2 regions of the Planococcus maritimus genome follow, and region 2 is predicted to be linked to the other one. Evidence: riboswitches for the same ligand, from Rfam matches in the RefSeq annotation. Region 2 holds a riboswitch; the other holds the start of a gene.

Region 1 (6,836 bases), 1.1 Mb from region 2:
GACGGCCGAGACCCCGCAAGGCGCGAAGCGACTGAGGAGGCTTGGACGCGAGCCCACGGAAAGCGAGCGGTACGCTTCGGAAAACTATAGGTACTACAAATCTTTCTAAAGTTAGCGTTTTCTAGAAGGGGTCAATCAAAAGATAAATTGGGAGGAATGGAAAATGGAACAACAAAAAACATTGATCAAAGGCGGAAGCTTCTTGATCGAAGATGCAGACTTATCGCGTGTGTTCACGCCGGAAGATTTCACAGAAGAGCATAAAATGATCGCTAAGACGACAGAGGATTACGTTAACACAGAAGTTATGCCTTTAGTTGAAAAGTTGGAGAACCATGAATTCGAGCATTCCGTAAACCTCTTGAAAAAAGCCGGGGAACTCGGGTTGCTTGGCGCAGACGTTCCGGAGCAATACGATGGTCTCGGGCTCGACAAAATCGCTTCAGCCTTGATCGCGGAGAAAATGTCTAAAGCAGGCGGCTTTTCTATCACGCACGGCGCTCACGTCGGCATCGGCTCGCTTCCAATTGTCTTGTTCGGTAATGACGAGCAGAAAAAGAAATACTTGCCAGTACTGGCCACAGGTGAGAAAATCGCAGCATATGCTTTGACTGAGCCAAGCTCCGGTTCGGATGCTTTGGGCGCGAAAACAGTCGCGAAACTAAACGAAGCAGGCACGCATTACGTTTTGAATGGTGAAAAGCAATGGATCACAAACGCAGGATTTGCGGATGTCTTCGTCGTTTATGCAAAAATCGATGGCGAACAGTTCTCGGCCTTTATCGTCGAGCGCGATTTCGGCGGCGTATCGGTCGGCCCGGAAGAAAAGAAAATGGGCATCAAATCATCTTCTACGCGTACATTGATTTTGGAAGACGCAGAAGTGCCGGTGGAAAACCTTCTCGGCGAAGCAGGGCGTGGGCATATCATTGCCTTTAACATTTTGAACATCGGGCGCTACAAACTGGGCGTCGGCACAATCGGCGCATCCAAGCGAGCAATGGAATTGACGATTCCTTATACAAACCAGCGCCAGCAATTCAAGACGCCAATTTCTTCTTTTAACCTGACAAAAGAGAAACTAGCGACAATGGCATCCAAATTGTATGCAGTTGAAAGTTCGGTTTACCGCACAGTCGGCTTGTTCGAGGACCGCATGAGCGGCTTTACGGACGAGCAGCAGGCAGATGGCAAACTGGTTGCGGATTCCATTGCGGAATTTGCCATCGAATGTTCGTTGAATAAATTCTTCGGGACAGAAACTTTGGATTATATTGTGGACGAAGGCGTTCAGCTGCACGGCGGTTACGGCTTTATGCAGGAATATGAAATTGAGCGCATCTACCGCGATTCCCGCATCAACCGGATCTTTGAAGGGACAAATGAAATCAATCGCTTGCTCGTGCCTGGTACGCTGCTCCGTAAAGCGATGAAAGGCGAATTGCCTCTTTTAGAGCATGCACAAGCTTTGCAAGAAGAATTGTTGATGATGATGCCGGAAGAAGTCGGTACAGAAGCTTTGGCGCAGGAAAAAGTATTGGTGAAAAACGCTAAGAAAATTGCCATTCTTGCAGCCGGGCTTGCCGCGCAAACTTACGGCAAGAAATTAGAAGCTGAGCAAGAAGTATTGGTTAACATCGCCGATATCGTCAGCAATGTATTCGCAATGGAATCCGTTGTTCTTCGTACAGAAAAAGCGATTGCAGCAAGCGGAGAAGAAAAAGCGAAGCAGAAACTTCTCTACACGCAAATTTTCTGCCAGGAAGCGTTAGAAGCTATCGAAAAAGATGCGAAAGAAACGCTCATCGCAGCAATCGATGGCGACAACCAGCGCATGATGCTGTCCGCGCTCCGCAAGTTGACGCGCTCTACGCCGTACAACTTGATCGCGAAAAAACGCGAAGCATCCGAAAAATTGATCGATGTGGAAAAATACGTCGTGTAATAGATTGGACAGAACAGGAAGGGGAAGCCCTTCCTGTTTTCAGGCTGTCGAGAAAGGTAATAAATCGCATTTTCCGAAGCTTATCGCACGACTCCGTGGGCTCGCGCCCAAGCCTCCTCGGTCGCTCTGCTCCTTGCGGGGTCTCGGTCGTCTCGCTGTTCCACTGGAGTCGAGCGAACGCTTCTCCAAATACTTAAATAGGTCTTTGATTTTTAAATGTCGAAAAGATGGTCCGATTTTAATTCGTAACTGTTTATTAAACTTCTTCAACAGTCTGAGAAAGGGAAGGAAAAACCTTTCCTTTTTTGTTTAAGACATGCAAGAAGAGGAAATTTTATAATTTTTGTATAAAGTACTTTTCTGAGCAATAGAAACGGTAAGGTTTCTTTAGTATTTAAGGTCTTTCCTTCGTTCAATACACAATAACGGATGGGAATGGAGACGGCGACTCCTGCGGAAATAGCACGAGCTGAAGACCCTGGACTGAGCGCAGCGAAGGAAGCGAAGGAAGCCGTGTCCGCGGAAAGCGTCCGTCGAAATGGACATCCGCTTTTTAATACAGGACAACCTTATTTTAAATTTAATTTGCATAAACTCCCTTCCAGTCGACTGCTCCGGGGCATTTTGATATGCTTGATTGACAAGACAGGAGGAGATTGAATGATCCAGTATTATGCTTACCCGAAATGCTCGACCTGCCAAAAAGGCAAGAAATGGCTCGAGGCGAATGGTGCGGAATTTGACTACATCGACATCGCACAAAATCCGCCTTCCGCAACACAACTAAAAGAAATCCAAGAGACAAGCGGCATCGAACTGAAAAAGTTTTTCAATACGAGCGGCAAGAAATACCGCGAACTGGAATTGAAGGAAAAACTACCGGAGATGACTGCAGACGAACAATACGAATTGCTCGCCTCAGACGGCATGCTGATCAAACGCCCGCTTGCTTGGGACGGAACACAAGCGACACTCGGCTTCAAAGAAGAAACCTATACAAATACCTGGGGCTAACAAGTCTGTCATCTTGTTTTTCATTCAGGGTTGTGGCAAACTAAAATTGAGTCAATTACATATTTGGAGGGGTTTGGATGAGCACACCACAAGAGCTTCGTTATTCAAAAGAACACGAATGGGTCAAAGTTGAAGATGGCAAAGCCACGATCGGCATTACTCATTTCGCGCAAGATGAACTTGGAGACATCGTATTTGTCGAGCTTCCGCAAGTCGGCGACGAGCTGAAAAAAGACGAGCCGTTTGGCAGCGTCGAATCCGTTAAAACGGTATCGGAATTGTATGCGCCAATCAGCGGGAAAATCGTCGAAGTCAATTCTGAGCTTGAAGACAGCCCGGAATTCGTCAACGAATCCCCTTACGAACAAGCGTGGATGGTCGTTGTGGAAGCCCCTTCCGAAGATGAGGTCAATGCCTTGATGTCAGCTGACGAATACAAAGAAATGACTAACGAGTAAGTTCCAGAAGCGCCTTTTTTTGGCGCTTTTTTTCATCTATCGTTTTCTGGGGGGATACGTATGGAGAAAGTAATAGTGGTTGAAGGGATTAGCGACAAAGCCCGCATCGCGCCATTGATTGCAGAACCCGTGACGATTCTTTGCACAAATGGTACAGTAAGTGCTACAAGACTCGAGGAGATGCTTTTGCCATTTGAAGGGCAGGATATCATCATCCTGGTCGATGCGGACGCTTCGGGCGATAAGCTGCGCAAGCTCATCAAGCGCGAGTTTCCTGAAGCGCGCCATTTCCATATCGACCGAAGTTATAAAGAGGTGGCGACGACGCCGCTGCGCAAGCTGATCGATGTGCTCATCGCAGCCGATGTACGGGTCTTAAATCCAGTAGCAGGGAATGACTAACATGAACGAATGGACACATAAAGAATGGCTGAAGGAAAAAAACACGCAGCCCGTTTCAGCATATTATTTGTATACGCCGATGTGCGGCACTTGCCAAGTGGCCAGTAAGATGCTCGGTGTGGTGGCGGAACTATTGCCGGACCTTCCGATGGGCAAAGCCAATTTGAATTATGTACAGGAAGTAGCGGAACTCTACGAAGTGGAAAGCGTGCCGTGTCTGTTGATTTCACAAGATGGCCAAGTGACGGATAAGGTCTATGCGTTTCAGTCAGTGCCTTATTTATACGAAAAATTAAAAACGGTTGACGAATACAGCCAGCCATGATAGATTTAATTTCTGAAATTAACTAAATAGCGTAGCTCTTATACAGAGAGGTGGAGGGAAGTGCCCGATGAAGCCCGGCAACCGTCATGAAAATGAAATGGTGCCAAGTCACTCAAAGTGAAAACTTTGAAAGATGAGAGAACGGTTTATTGTGTTTACACATGTGCCTTTCTGCTTATCTGAGCAGAAAGGCTTTTTTATTAGCAAAAGATTTAGGAGAGTGCCCAAACATGATTGAGTTAAAAGGATTAACAAAAGTGTTCGATACGGGAAAAGCGCGTTTAACGGCTGTCGACCATGTCGATTTAACGGTGCCATCCGGTGAAATTTTTGGCATTATCGGCTATAGCGGAGCAGGGAAAAGTACCTTGATCCGCCTGCTAAATGGCCTAGAACAGCCGAGCGAAGGATCCGTAGAAATCAATGGCCAAAACATCACGGCGATTTCAGGCCCGAAGCTCAGAAAAGCCCGTCAAAAGGTCAGCATGATCTTCCAGCATTTCAACTTGCTATGGTCACGCACCGTTCGTGAAAATATCGAATTCCCGCTGGAAATTGCCGGTGTAGGGAAGGAAGAGCGGCGCAAACGTTCTGCAGAGTTGATCGAATTGGTCGGCTTAGAAGGACGCGATAATGCATATCCGTCACAACTTTCCGGTGGGCAAAAGCAGCGCGTCGGCATCGCACGCGCACTGGCCAACGATCCAGAAGTTTTGCTTTGCGATGAAGCGACTTCAGCACTGGACCCACAAACGACCGATGCCATTTTGGATTTATTGGTCGACATTAACAAACGATTGGGCTTGACGATTGTGTTGATCACTCACGAAATGCACGTCATCCGGAAGATCTGCCACCGGGTGGCGGTCATGGAAGGCGGGCGCGTCGTCGAATTGGGCGAAGTGCTGCATGTCTTCCAGCATCCGAAAGAGAACATCACCAAAACTTTCGTCGCTCAGGTGACCGAGACGGAGGACTCAGCAGAAACCGTCCGCCATTTGCGCGAGCAATATCCGGAAGGCCAATTGGTCAAACTGATTTTCGTCGGAGACCAAGCAGAACAGCCAATCTTGACGCAGCTCATCCGGGAATATGCAGTGGAGGTCAATATCGTCCACGGCAATATCTCTCACACCCAGCGCGGGGCGTATGGTACGCTGATTCTTCAATTGAAAGGCTCTGCAGACGAAATAAGCAAAGCGATCGCTTTCCTCGGTGCACATGATGTACAGACGGAGGTGATGGGCAATGCTTGAGACTTTATTCCCGAACGTGGATTGGGCAGATATGTGGGAAGCGACACTTGAAACCATCTACATGACAGCGATGTCCACATTCTTCACTTTCGTCATAGGCTTGGTTCTAGGAATCGTTTTATTCCTGACCGCACCTAATCAATTATGGGCCAATAAAATCGTCAACTGGCTGACCGGCGCATTCGTCAATATCTTCCGGTCGATCCCTTTTATCATTTTGATCATCTTATTGATCCCGTTCACGAAATTCTTGATCGGCAGCATACGCGGACCGAACGCGGCGCTCCCGGCACTAATCATCGGAGCTGCTCCTTTTTACGCCCGAATGGTGCTCATCGCCTTGAAAGAAATTGATAAAGGCGTTATCGAGGCAGCCCGTTCGATGGGAGCGACAACGTGGACCATCATTCGCAAAGTATTGCTTCCTGAATCAAAACCGGCATTGATTTCCGGTATTACGGTAACAGCAATCGCTTTGGTTGGGTATACGGCAATGGCCGGCATTATCGGTGCTGGTGGCTTAGGAACACTAGCTTTCTTGGACGGTTTCCAAAGAAGCCGTGAGGACGTCACGTTGATGGCAACTATCGCGATTCTCGTCATTGTATTTATCGTCCAATTCATCGGCGATTATTTGACCGGAAAAGCAGACAAGCGCTAAAATCCGGATTGTCTTTAGATCATGAAAAAGATTGGGCTTTACAGTCCATGAAATAAAAAATACATTCAATAGTAGAAAAGGGGAAATTTGTAATGAAGAAACTAGTATTTGGTTCATTTGCAGCAGTATTGGCATTATCCGCTTGTGGTGCAGAAGATAGCGGCAGCGGTTCATCAGAAGGAGAAACAAGCACGCTAAAAGTTGGCGCTTCTAACATTCCGCACGCTGAAATTCTGGAACAGGCAAAACCGATTTTGGAAGAACAGGGCATCGAGCTTGAAATCGAAACGTACCAAGATTACATTCTCCCGAACCAAGACCTTGAATCAGGCGATTTGGATGCAAACTATTTCCAACACACACCTTATTTGGAATCACAAATTGCTGATCATGGTTACGATTTCGCCAGTGCTGGAGGCATTCACATTGAGCCGATTGGTGTTTACTCGCAAGACTTTTCGTCTCTAGAAGAGTTGCCGCAAGACGCAACAATCCTCATGAGCAATTCTGTCGCTGACCATGGCCGCATCCTGGCTATGCTTGAAGCAGAAGGATTGATTACGTTAGAAGAAGGCATTGACAAAACAACGGCTGAAACGAGCGATATTGTAGAAAACGAGAAAAACTTGCAGTTTGATACAGAGTACGAAGCGGCTCTACTCGTACAAATGTACGAATCAGGCGAAGGGGATGCGGTCTTGATCAACTCAAATTATGCGATCGATGCTGGCTTGAGCCCGATGGAAGATGCTATTGCGCTGGAAAGTTCAGATTC
Region 2 (6,836 bases):
CTGTGAAAAATGAGAGGGATTTGAGCCTCGCCTATTCTCCTGGCGTTGCAGCACCATGCCGTGAAATCCATGCCGATCCGAGCAAGGTGCATGACTACACGATGAAAGGCAATACGGTCGCGGTCATTACAGATGGAACGGCAGTGCTTGGACTCGGCAACATCGGCCCTCAAGCAGCACTGCCAGTCATGGAAGGAAAAGCATTATTGTTTAAGGAATTTGCCGGTGTGGATGCATTTCCCATCTGCCTGGACACAACAGATGCCGAAGAAATCATCCGAACCGTCAAATTGCTCGAACCGGGCTTTGGCGGCGTCAACTTAGAAGACATTGCTGCCCCGACTTGCTTTATTGTGGAGCAACGCCTGAAACAGGAAATGAATATCCCGGTGTTCCATGATGACCAGCACGGCACCGCGATCGTCACGCTTGCCGGGCTGATTAATTCTCTAAAGCTGGTCGAAAAAGAAATTGAAGATGTCAAAGTAGTGGTCAATGGTGCAGGGGCAGCAGGCATCGCCATCGTCAAATTGCTTGCGAAGTTCGGGTTCAGCCATATCGTCATGTGCGATACGAAAGGCGCGATATACAAAGGACGCCCGAGTGGCATGAATCCTTTTAAAGCAGAAGTCGCAGAAATGAGCAATTACCAAATGGAGCAAGGTCAGTTGGCGGACGTTATCGCCGGAGCAGACGTGTTCGTCGGCGTTTCGGCGGAAGGCGCATTGACAGAAAGTATGGTGCGTACGATGAATGACGATCCTGTCATTTTCGCGATGGCAAACCCGAATCCGGAAATTTTGCCGCACGCTGCAAAGTCAGCCGGTGCACGGGTCATTGGGACAGGGCGTTCTGATTTTGCCAATCAAGTCAATAATGTACTGGCCTTTCCAGGACTGTTCCGTGGTGCGCTCGATGTGCAGGCGAGCGACATCAACGATGCGATGAAAATTGCCGCAGTCGAAGCGATCGCTTCCTTGATCGCGACCCATGAACTGCACGAAGATTATGTGATACCGAAGCCGTTCGACCCGCGCGTTGCACAGGCGGTCGCCGAAGCAGTCGCTAGGGCTGCCGAAGAAACGGGCGTTGCCAAAGTATCGCTCAAAGAGCCTGCCCAGCAGATTGTCTTCTGATAAATAGAAGAAAGCCTGAATTCCCCTCCCCCTGGAATTCAGGCTTTCTTAATGTATTAGTTACATGATCACGAAAAGAGTGGCCGCCTTGTCAGCGAACTGACGAAGCGGCCACTCTTTTATTCGTCTCCTCAATCAGCGACGCTGAGCCCTTTGGCGCTAGCGATTTTTTCGAGGGCCTGGCTGAAGTCATCGATCAAATCATCGGGATGCTCAAGCCCTGCAGAAAAGCGCAGGAGCCCTTCGGTGATGCCGCGTTTCTCGCGTTCAGCGGGTGGCATAGCGGCATGGGACATCGTAGCCGGATAAGACAAGATCGACTCTACGGCACCAAGGCTGACAGCAAACATTGGAATCTCCAAAGCTTCCACGAAAATGCGTGCAGCGTCTTTATCGGCTAAACGGAACGACAAGATGCAGCCTGCGTGGCTCGCTTGTCGACTATGGATGGGATTCCCGTCATGGAACGAAAACCCTGGATAATAGACTTCTTCGACTAACGGGTGCTTATGCAAATACGCTGCAAGACGTGCCGTTGTTTCGCCGGATTGCTTTGTGCGGGCGCCGAGCGTCTTGATGCCTTGAATCAATGTATAGGAATCCTGCGCCCCGAGCACCGAGCCGAACGTGTTTTGGATAAACGCTAATTGTTCGCCGAGTCCCGCGTCTTTCGTCACGGCAAGCCCGGCGGTGATGTCGCTATGGCCGGAGAGGAACTTTGTCGCACTGTGGAGCACGATGTCCGCGCCGAGTTCAAGCGGATTCTGGTAAAGCGGGGTCATGAAGGTATTATCGACAAATGTCAGGGCGTCGTTTGCTTTCGCCAATTTCGCGGCCATTTCGATATCAGTAATTTTCATCACGGGGTTGGACGGCGTTTCAATGTAAACGACTTTTGTATTCGGCAAAAAAGCTGCGGCCACTTCGCCAAGGTCGGTCATGTCGACGAAAGTATAATCGATTTTAAACTTTTCTAGCACTTCCGTGATGAAACGGTAGGTGCCGCCATAAACGTCTTCCGAGACCAATACATGGTCGCCGGCTTTCAACAGCATGAAAGCAGACGAGATAGCCGCCATGCCAGAAGAAAAAGCCAGTCCGCGCGTGCCGCCTTCGAGTTTGGCGATGGTTTCCTCGAGTGACTTGCGGGTCGGATTGCCGGATCGGCTATAGTCAAAAGGGCCGAACGAATCGATGCTTTCCTGATGAAAAGTCGAGGATAAATAAATCGGCACATTGACGGCGCCTGTTAATGGATCGATGCCTGCTGTATGGATCAATTTGGTTTCGCGTCGTTCACTCATAGGAAACGACCTCCTTTTCCAGTTTGGCCAGGGCTTGTGACAAATCTGCGATCAAATCTTCAGCCTGCTCAACGCCAACCGAGAAGCGGAGCAGGCGGTTACAGACGCCGCGTGCCGTGCGTTCTGCAACCGGCATATCGGCGTGGGTCTGTGTGGCCGGATAGGTGATAAAACTTTCAACCCCGCCAAGGCTTTCGGCGAATGTGATAAGCGACAGGCTTTCAAGAAATTCCCCGATCCATTGTTCTTTTCGAAGACGAAACGACAACATGCCGCCTTTGCCGGGGTATAGCACCTCTGTCACGGTTTGTTGAGTTTCAAGGAAGCGGGCAAGTTCTTTGGCGTTTGCTTCGTGCTGGCGCATGCGCAGCGGCAAAGTTTTCAAGCCGCGAATCAACAGCCAGGAATCGAGCGGCGACAGCACAGCGCCGGCTGAGTTATGGGCAGTGAAAAGCTGTTCGCATAACGCATCGCCTTTTGCTGCCACCAGGCCTGCGAGCACATCGTTATGGCCGCCAATGTATTTGGTAGCGCTGTGAAGCACGATATCAGCACCTAGCGAAAGGGGCTGCTGCAAAAAAGGCGTCAAGAATGTGTTGTCGACAATCAGTAGCAGGTCATGGCGTTTGGCGATTTCCGCATACGTTTCCAAGTCGATTTCCTGCATGAGAGGATTGGTCGGTGTTTCAATGAAAATGGCTTTGGTATTGGCGGTGATCTTCGCTTCTGCAGTTTGGGGATCGACAAAAGGGTCATACACTGGACGAATGTGGTATTTTTCGTTGTACTGTTCGAGCAGGCGATAAGTGCCGCCGTAAATATCTTCAGGCAGCAAAATTTCGTCGTTCGGGCGGAACAAGGATAAGACCAATTGAATCGCGGCCATGCCGGAGCTGCAGGCAAAGCCCGCATCGCCACCTTCTAAATTTGCGATGCCTTCTTCAAGCAGCTGGCGCGTCGGGTTTTTTGTCCGTGTATAATCATAGCCTGTGGATTTGCCGATGCCTTCATGCTCGTAGGCGGTCGACAGATATATCGGGGGATTGACCGCCCCAGTCCGTGGATCGCTGCGGTTGCCAAGCTGTACTAAGCGTGTTTCTAAGCTATGCTCTTTCATGATCCTCATCCTTTCAACTAAAAAAAGCAGGGGCTTTCTTCTCTTAATCAAGAAGAAAGCCCCTGTCATGTATGCCATCTCCTCATCTTTTAGGCTTGTGCCTATTGGAATTAGCACCGTGACTATGTCCGGTTGCTGAGACTTCAAAGGGCCAAATCCCTCCATCTCTCTAGATAAGAATCATTTATGTAGTTGTCGTTGGTTAATGTTGTTCATCATACGGCAATTTGTTAGGAAATACAAGCAGAATATTGAAAAAACTATTCCGGATAAATGGCGCTCGCTGTTATTCCGGAAGTTGAAATGGTATGCTGAGGTATACTTTTATCATACCCAGCTTATACAAAGCTAGTTGCAAGGGGGTCCTGAATTATGTACATCGTCACATCAACGGTCATTGTACCGGAAGACAAAGTGCAAGACGTCATCGAAATTTATCAAAAACGTTCACGCCGTGTAGATCAAGCGGACGGTTTCACATCGTTTCGGTTGATCCAAAACACAAAGAAACGTCATGAATTGACTGTTCATCTGGAATGGCAAACGAAACAGGCATATATGAACTGGGTCAAGAGTCAGGAGTTCAAGGAAATCCACGATTTGGAGAAGAACTATCCGGATCAGGAGCTTGCGGGCATCGTCCCGAAAGTCCACCAATACGAGGTGGTGGCCGAATGAACCAGGAGCAAAAACAGCAAATCGCAACCGACACAGCAGACGGTATATATGAAGCGTACCCGAATTTATGGGAGCGTTTTGGCGATAAGGGATATGAACATACCGTCAAAGACAATCATCATCACTTGGATTGCCTTGAAACCGCGTGGGAGCTGCAAAGCGAACAATCCTTTCTAGACTATGCCATCTGGCTCGAGACGGTGCTCGTCAGCCGCAATGTCGAAACGGCACTCATCATTGATAATTTTAAGCGGCTCATCGAAATTGTTCCGCGCTATACAGAAACGATGCAAGGAGATTTCATGCTGGACTGCCTCGATCGCGCAGTCCGGTTATTGGAGCTCCCTCAACATAAAAGGAGCTGATCACATGAACGACTCAACACAGCTTTCGGATCTTTTTTTGCAAGGGCAGGAAGAGGAAGCTTTGAAATACGTCCAGGATTTTCTGGAAAACCATTCGCATGAACAGCTTTATGGGGAGCTGTTAACGCCGGCGATGTACCGCATCGGCGAATTATGGGAACAAAATGAAATTTCGGTAGCAGAAGAGCATTTGGCAACCGCCGTGTGTGATTTTGTCTTGTCTGCTACGGAACTGCGCAATAAAAATAAAGAGGGACGACAAAAAGCGATGATTTTCGGCCCAGAAGGCGAAGAACATTATATCGGACTCAAGATGGTCGCGGCGATGTTCCGCGAAGAAGGATATGAGGTGCGCTATATGGGGCCGAATTTACCGCTCGATTCAGCACTTCAATTAGCTGAAGACTGGAAGCCGGATGTTGTGGCTGTATCTGGTGCTTTGGCACATCGTTTGCCGGTTTTAAAAACTTACGCGGAAGCATTTTCACAAGTAGTCCCCAAGCCTGCCATTTTGATCGGCGGCAGAGCCGTTACTTTGTCGAGCTTTGCCGACCTGCAGGTGAAAGGTGCCGTGATCGTTCGTGAACTCGGAGCGCTCCGGGAATGGATCCGCACAGGAAAGGGGTCGAACGATGGCACGCTCTCCACTGGCTGAATGGCCGCTTCCGGCTTTTCAACTGAACAATAGCTTCGAGGTGATTGATTATTCCTTTGAAGCGGAACAGCTTTTCGGAAAATCAGTAGAATTTCTGGAGTTGCTCGATGAAGGCAGCCGGGAAAAAGCACAGCGAATGCTTAACACCCAAGCCACTCGTAAACCGATCGAATTGAACTTCATCACAGCGGCTGGCTTTTTCTTGGCGGACGTGTATCATCGCTGGAACAGCGATTTTTCGCTAAATCTGGTGCTGGTGCCGAAAGATGGTCAAATGGCTGCTATTACTGCGCAATTGGTTCGGTTACGCAGCCGCTTGAAAGAAACGGATTATGAATTACTGAAAGAAAAAGAACGTTCGGATGCGTTGTTGGGAAAAGTCCGTGAACTTTCTGCCCCGTGTATTGCCATCGGTAACGGCTACGTGCTCATTCCGTTATTCGGCAATTTAAACAGTCAAAAAGTTGAAGCAATCCGCCCTCATATCGTCAACCGCATATATGAATTTGATGCTGAGATTGTTATTGTCGATTTAACTGCAATGGGAACGGTGACGCAAGAAGGCGCCAGCTACCTAGAGTCCCTTGTAAAAACTTTGCGGGTCATGGGAATCGATGCTGTCATTACCGGTGTGAAACCGGAGCATGCCCAAAAATTGCACGTATTGAAAAGCGAGCTGAACTTACGCTTTGCGGCATCATTGGAGGCTGTGCTAAGCGAGGCTTCCTCAAATCAATCATAAACCGGCCATCTGAGCCGGTTTTTTATATGTGGGAAATGTAGTGATTTTTGAAGGCTCGAATATTTTTCGGAAATTGGGGGAATAAATAAACAGAGAGGTTTTTGGATAGGAGGCTGTGAATATGGCAGAATCACACAACCATTCTCATAATCAGAACAAGAAAACCTTATTGATTGCCTTCACAATTGTCACTATTTATATGGTGGTAGAAGCAGTCGGGGGATACTTAACAAACAGCCTGGCCTTGCTTGCCGATGCCGGCCACATGCTCAGCGACTCTATTTCACTCGGCGTTGGCTATTTGGCCTTTTCCATCGGCGAAAAAGCGGCTGATCAAATGAAGACCTATGGCTATAAACGCTTTGAAATCTTAGCCGCAGTCTTCAATGGCGTCACGCTGGTCTTGATTTCTATTTATATTTTCTATGAAGCGTATCACCGGTTTTCCGAGCCACAAGACATTGCGACTTCGGGTATGCTCGCTATTGCCGTCATCGGCTTGCTAGTTAACATACTCGTCGCCTGGTTGTTAATGCGCGGAGGTGACACGAAAGATAATTTGAACTTGCGTGCCGCTTTTTTGCATGTCTTGAGCGATTTGCTCGGGTCGGTCGGCGCAATTGCCGCTGCTCTGTTAATCATCTTCTTTGGATGGGCATGGGCGGATCCATTGGCAAGCGTCATTGTCGCTATACTTGTACTCATTAGCGGGTGGCGCGTAACAAAAGATGCGGTCCATGTCTTGATGGAAGGCACGCCGAAGAATGTCGATTTGGAGCAAGTAGCACAAACGATCGAAGCGCTTCCTAAGGTAAAAAGCATACACGACTTGCATGTAT

The links. A riboswitch is a leader RNA that binds a small molecule or an ion and turns the genes downstream of it on or off. The one in region 2 is predicted to bind S-adenosylmethionine.
Region 1: another riboswitch for S-adenosylmethionine. It lies ahead of BBI11_RS05730 (methionine ABC transporter ATP-binding protein); the one in region 2 lies ahead of BBI11_RS11410 (methionine biosynthesis PLP-dependent protein).

What each region holds. Positions count from the first base shown of each region.
Region 1 is NZ_CP016538.2:1,142,841-1,149,676, forward strand. Features, by position in the region: gene BBI11_RS05705 (acyl-CoA dehydrogenase family protein) at 164-1,945, shown strand; gene BBI11_RS05710 (arsenate reductase family protein) at 2,606-2,959, shown strand; gene gcvH (glycine cleavage system protein GcvH) at 3,037-3,417, shown strand; gene BBI11_RS05720 (ribonuclease M5) at 3,478-3,819, shown strand; gene BBI11_RS05725 (thioredoxin family protein) at 3,821-4,144, shown strand; SAM riboswitch class I at 4,180-4,284, shown strand; gene BBI11_RS05730 (methionine ABC transporter ATP-binding protein) at 4,375-5,400, shown strand; gene BBI11_RS05735 (methionine ABC transporter permease) at 5,393-6,061, shown strand; gene BBI11_RS05740 (MetQ/NlpA family ABC transporter substrate-binding protein) at 6,154-6,836, shown strand, end outside.
Region 2 is NZ_CP016538.2:2,264,547-2,271,382, reverse strand. Features, by position in the region: gene ystJ (NADP-dependent malic enzyme) at 1-1,136, shown strand, start outside; gene BBI11_RS11415 (aminotransferase class I/II-fold pyridoxal phosphate-dependent enzyme) at 1,268-2,440, opposite strand; gene BBI11_RS11410 (methionine biosynthesis PLP-dependent protein) at 2,433-3,557, opposite strand; SAM riboswitch class I at 3,637-3,737, opposite strand; gene BBI11_RS11405 (antibiotic biosynthesis monooxygenase family protein) at 3,930-4,235, shown strand; gene BBI11_RS16490 (hypothetical protein) at 4,232-4,600, shown strand; gene BBI11_RS11395 (cobalamin B12-binding domain-containing protein) at 4,605-5,255, shown strand; gene BBI11_RS11390 (STAS domain-containing protein) at 5,233-5,997, shown strand; gene BBI11_RS11385 (cation diffusion facilitator family transporter) at 6,119-6,836, shown strand, end outside.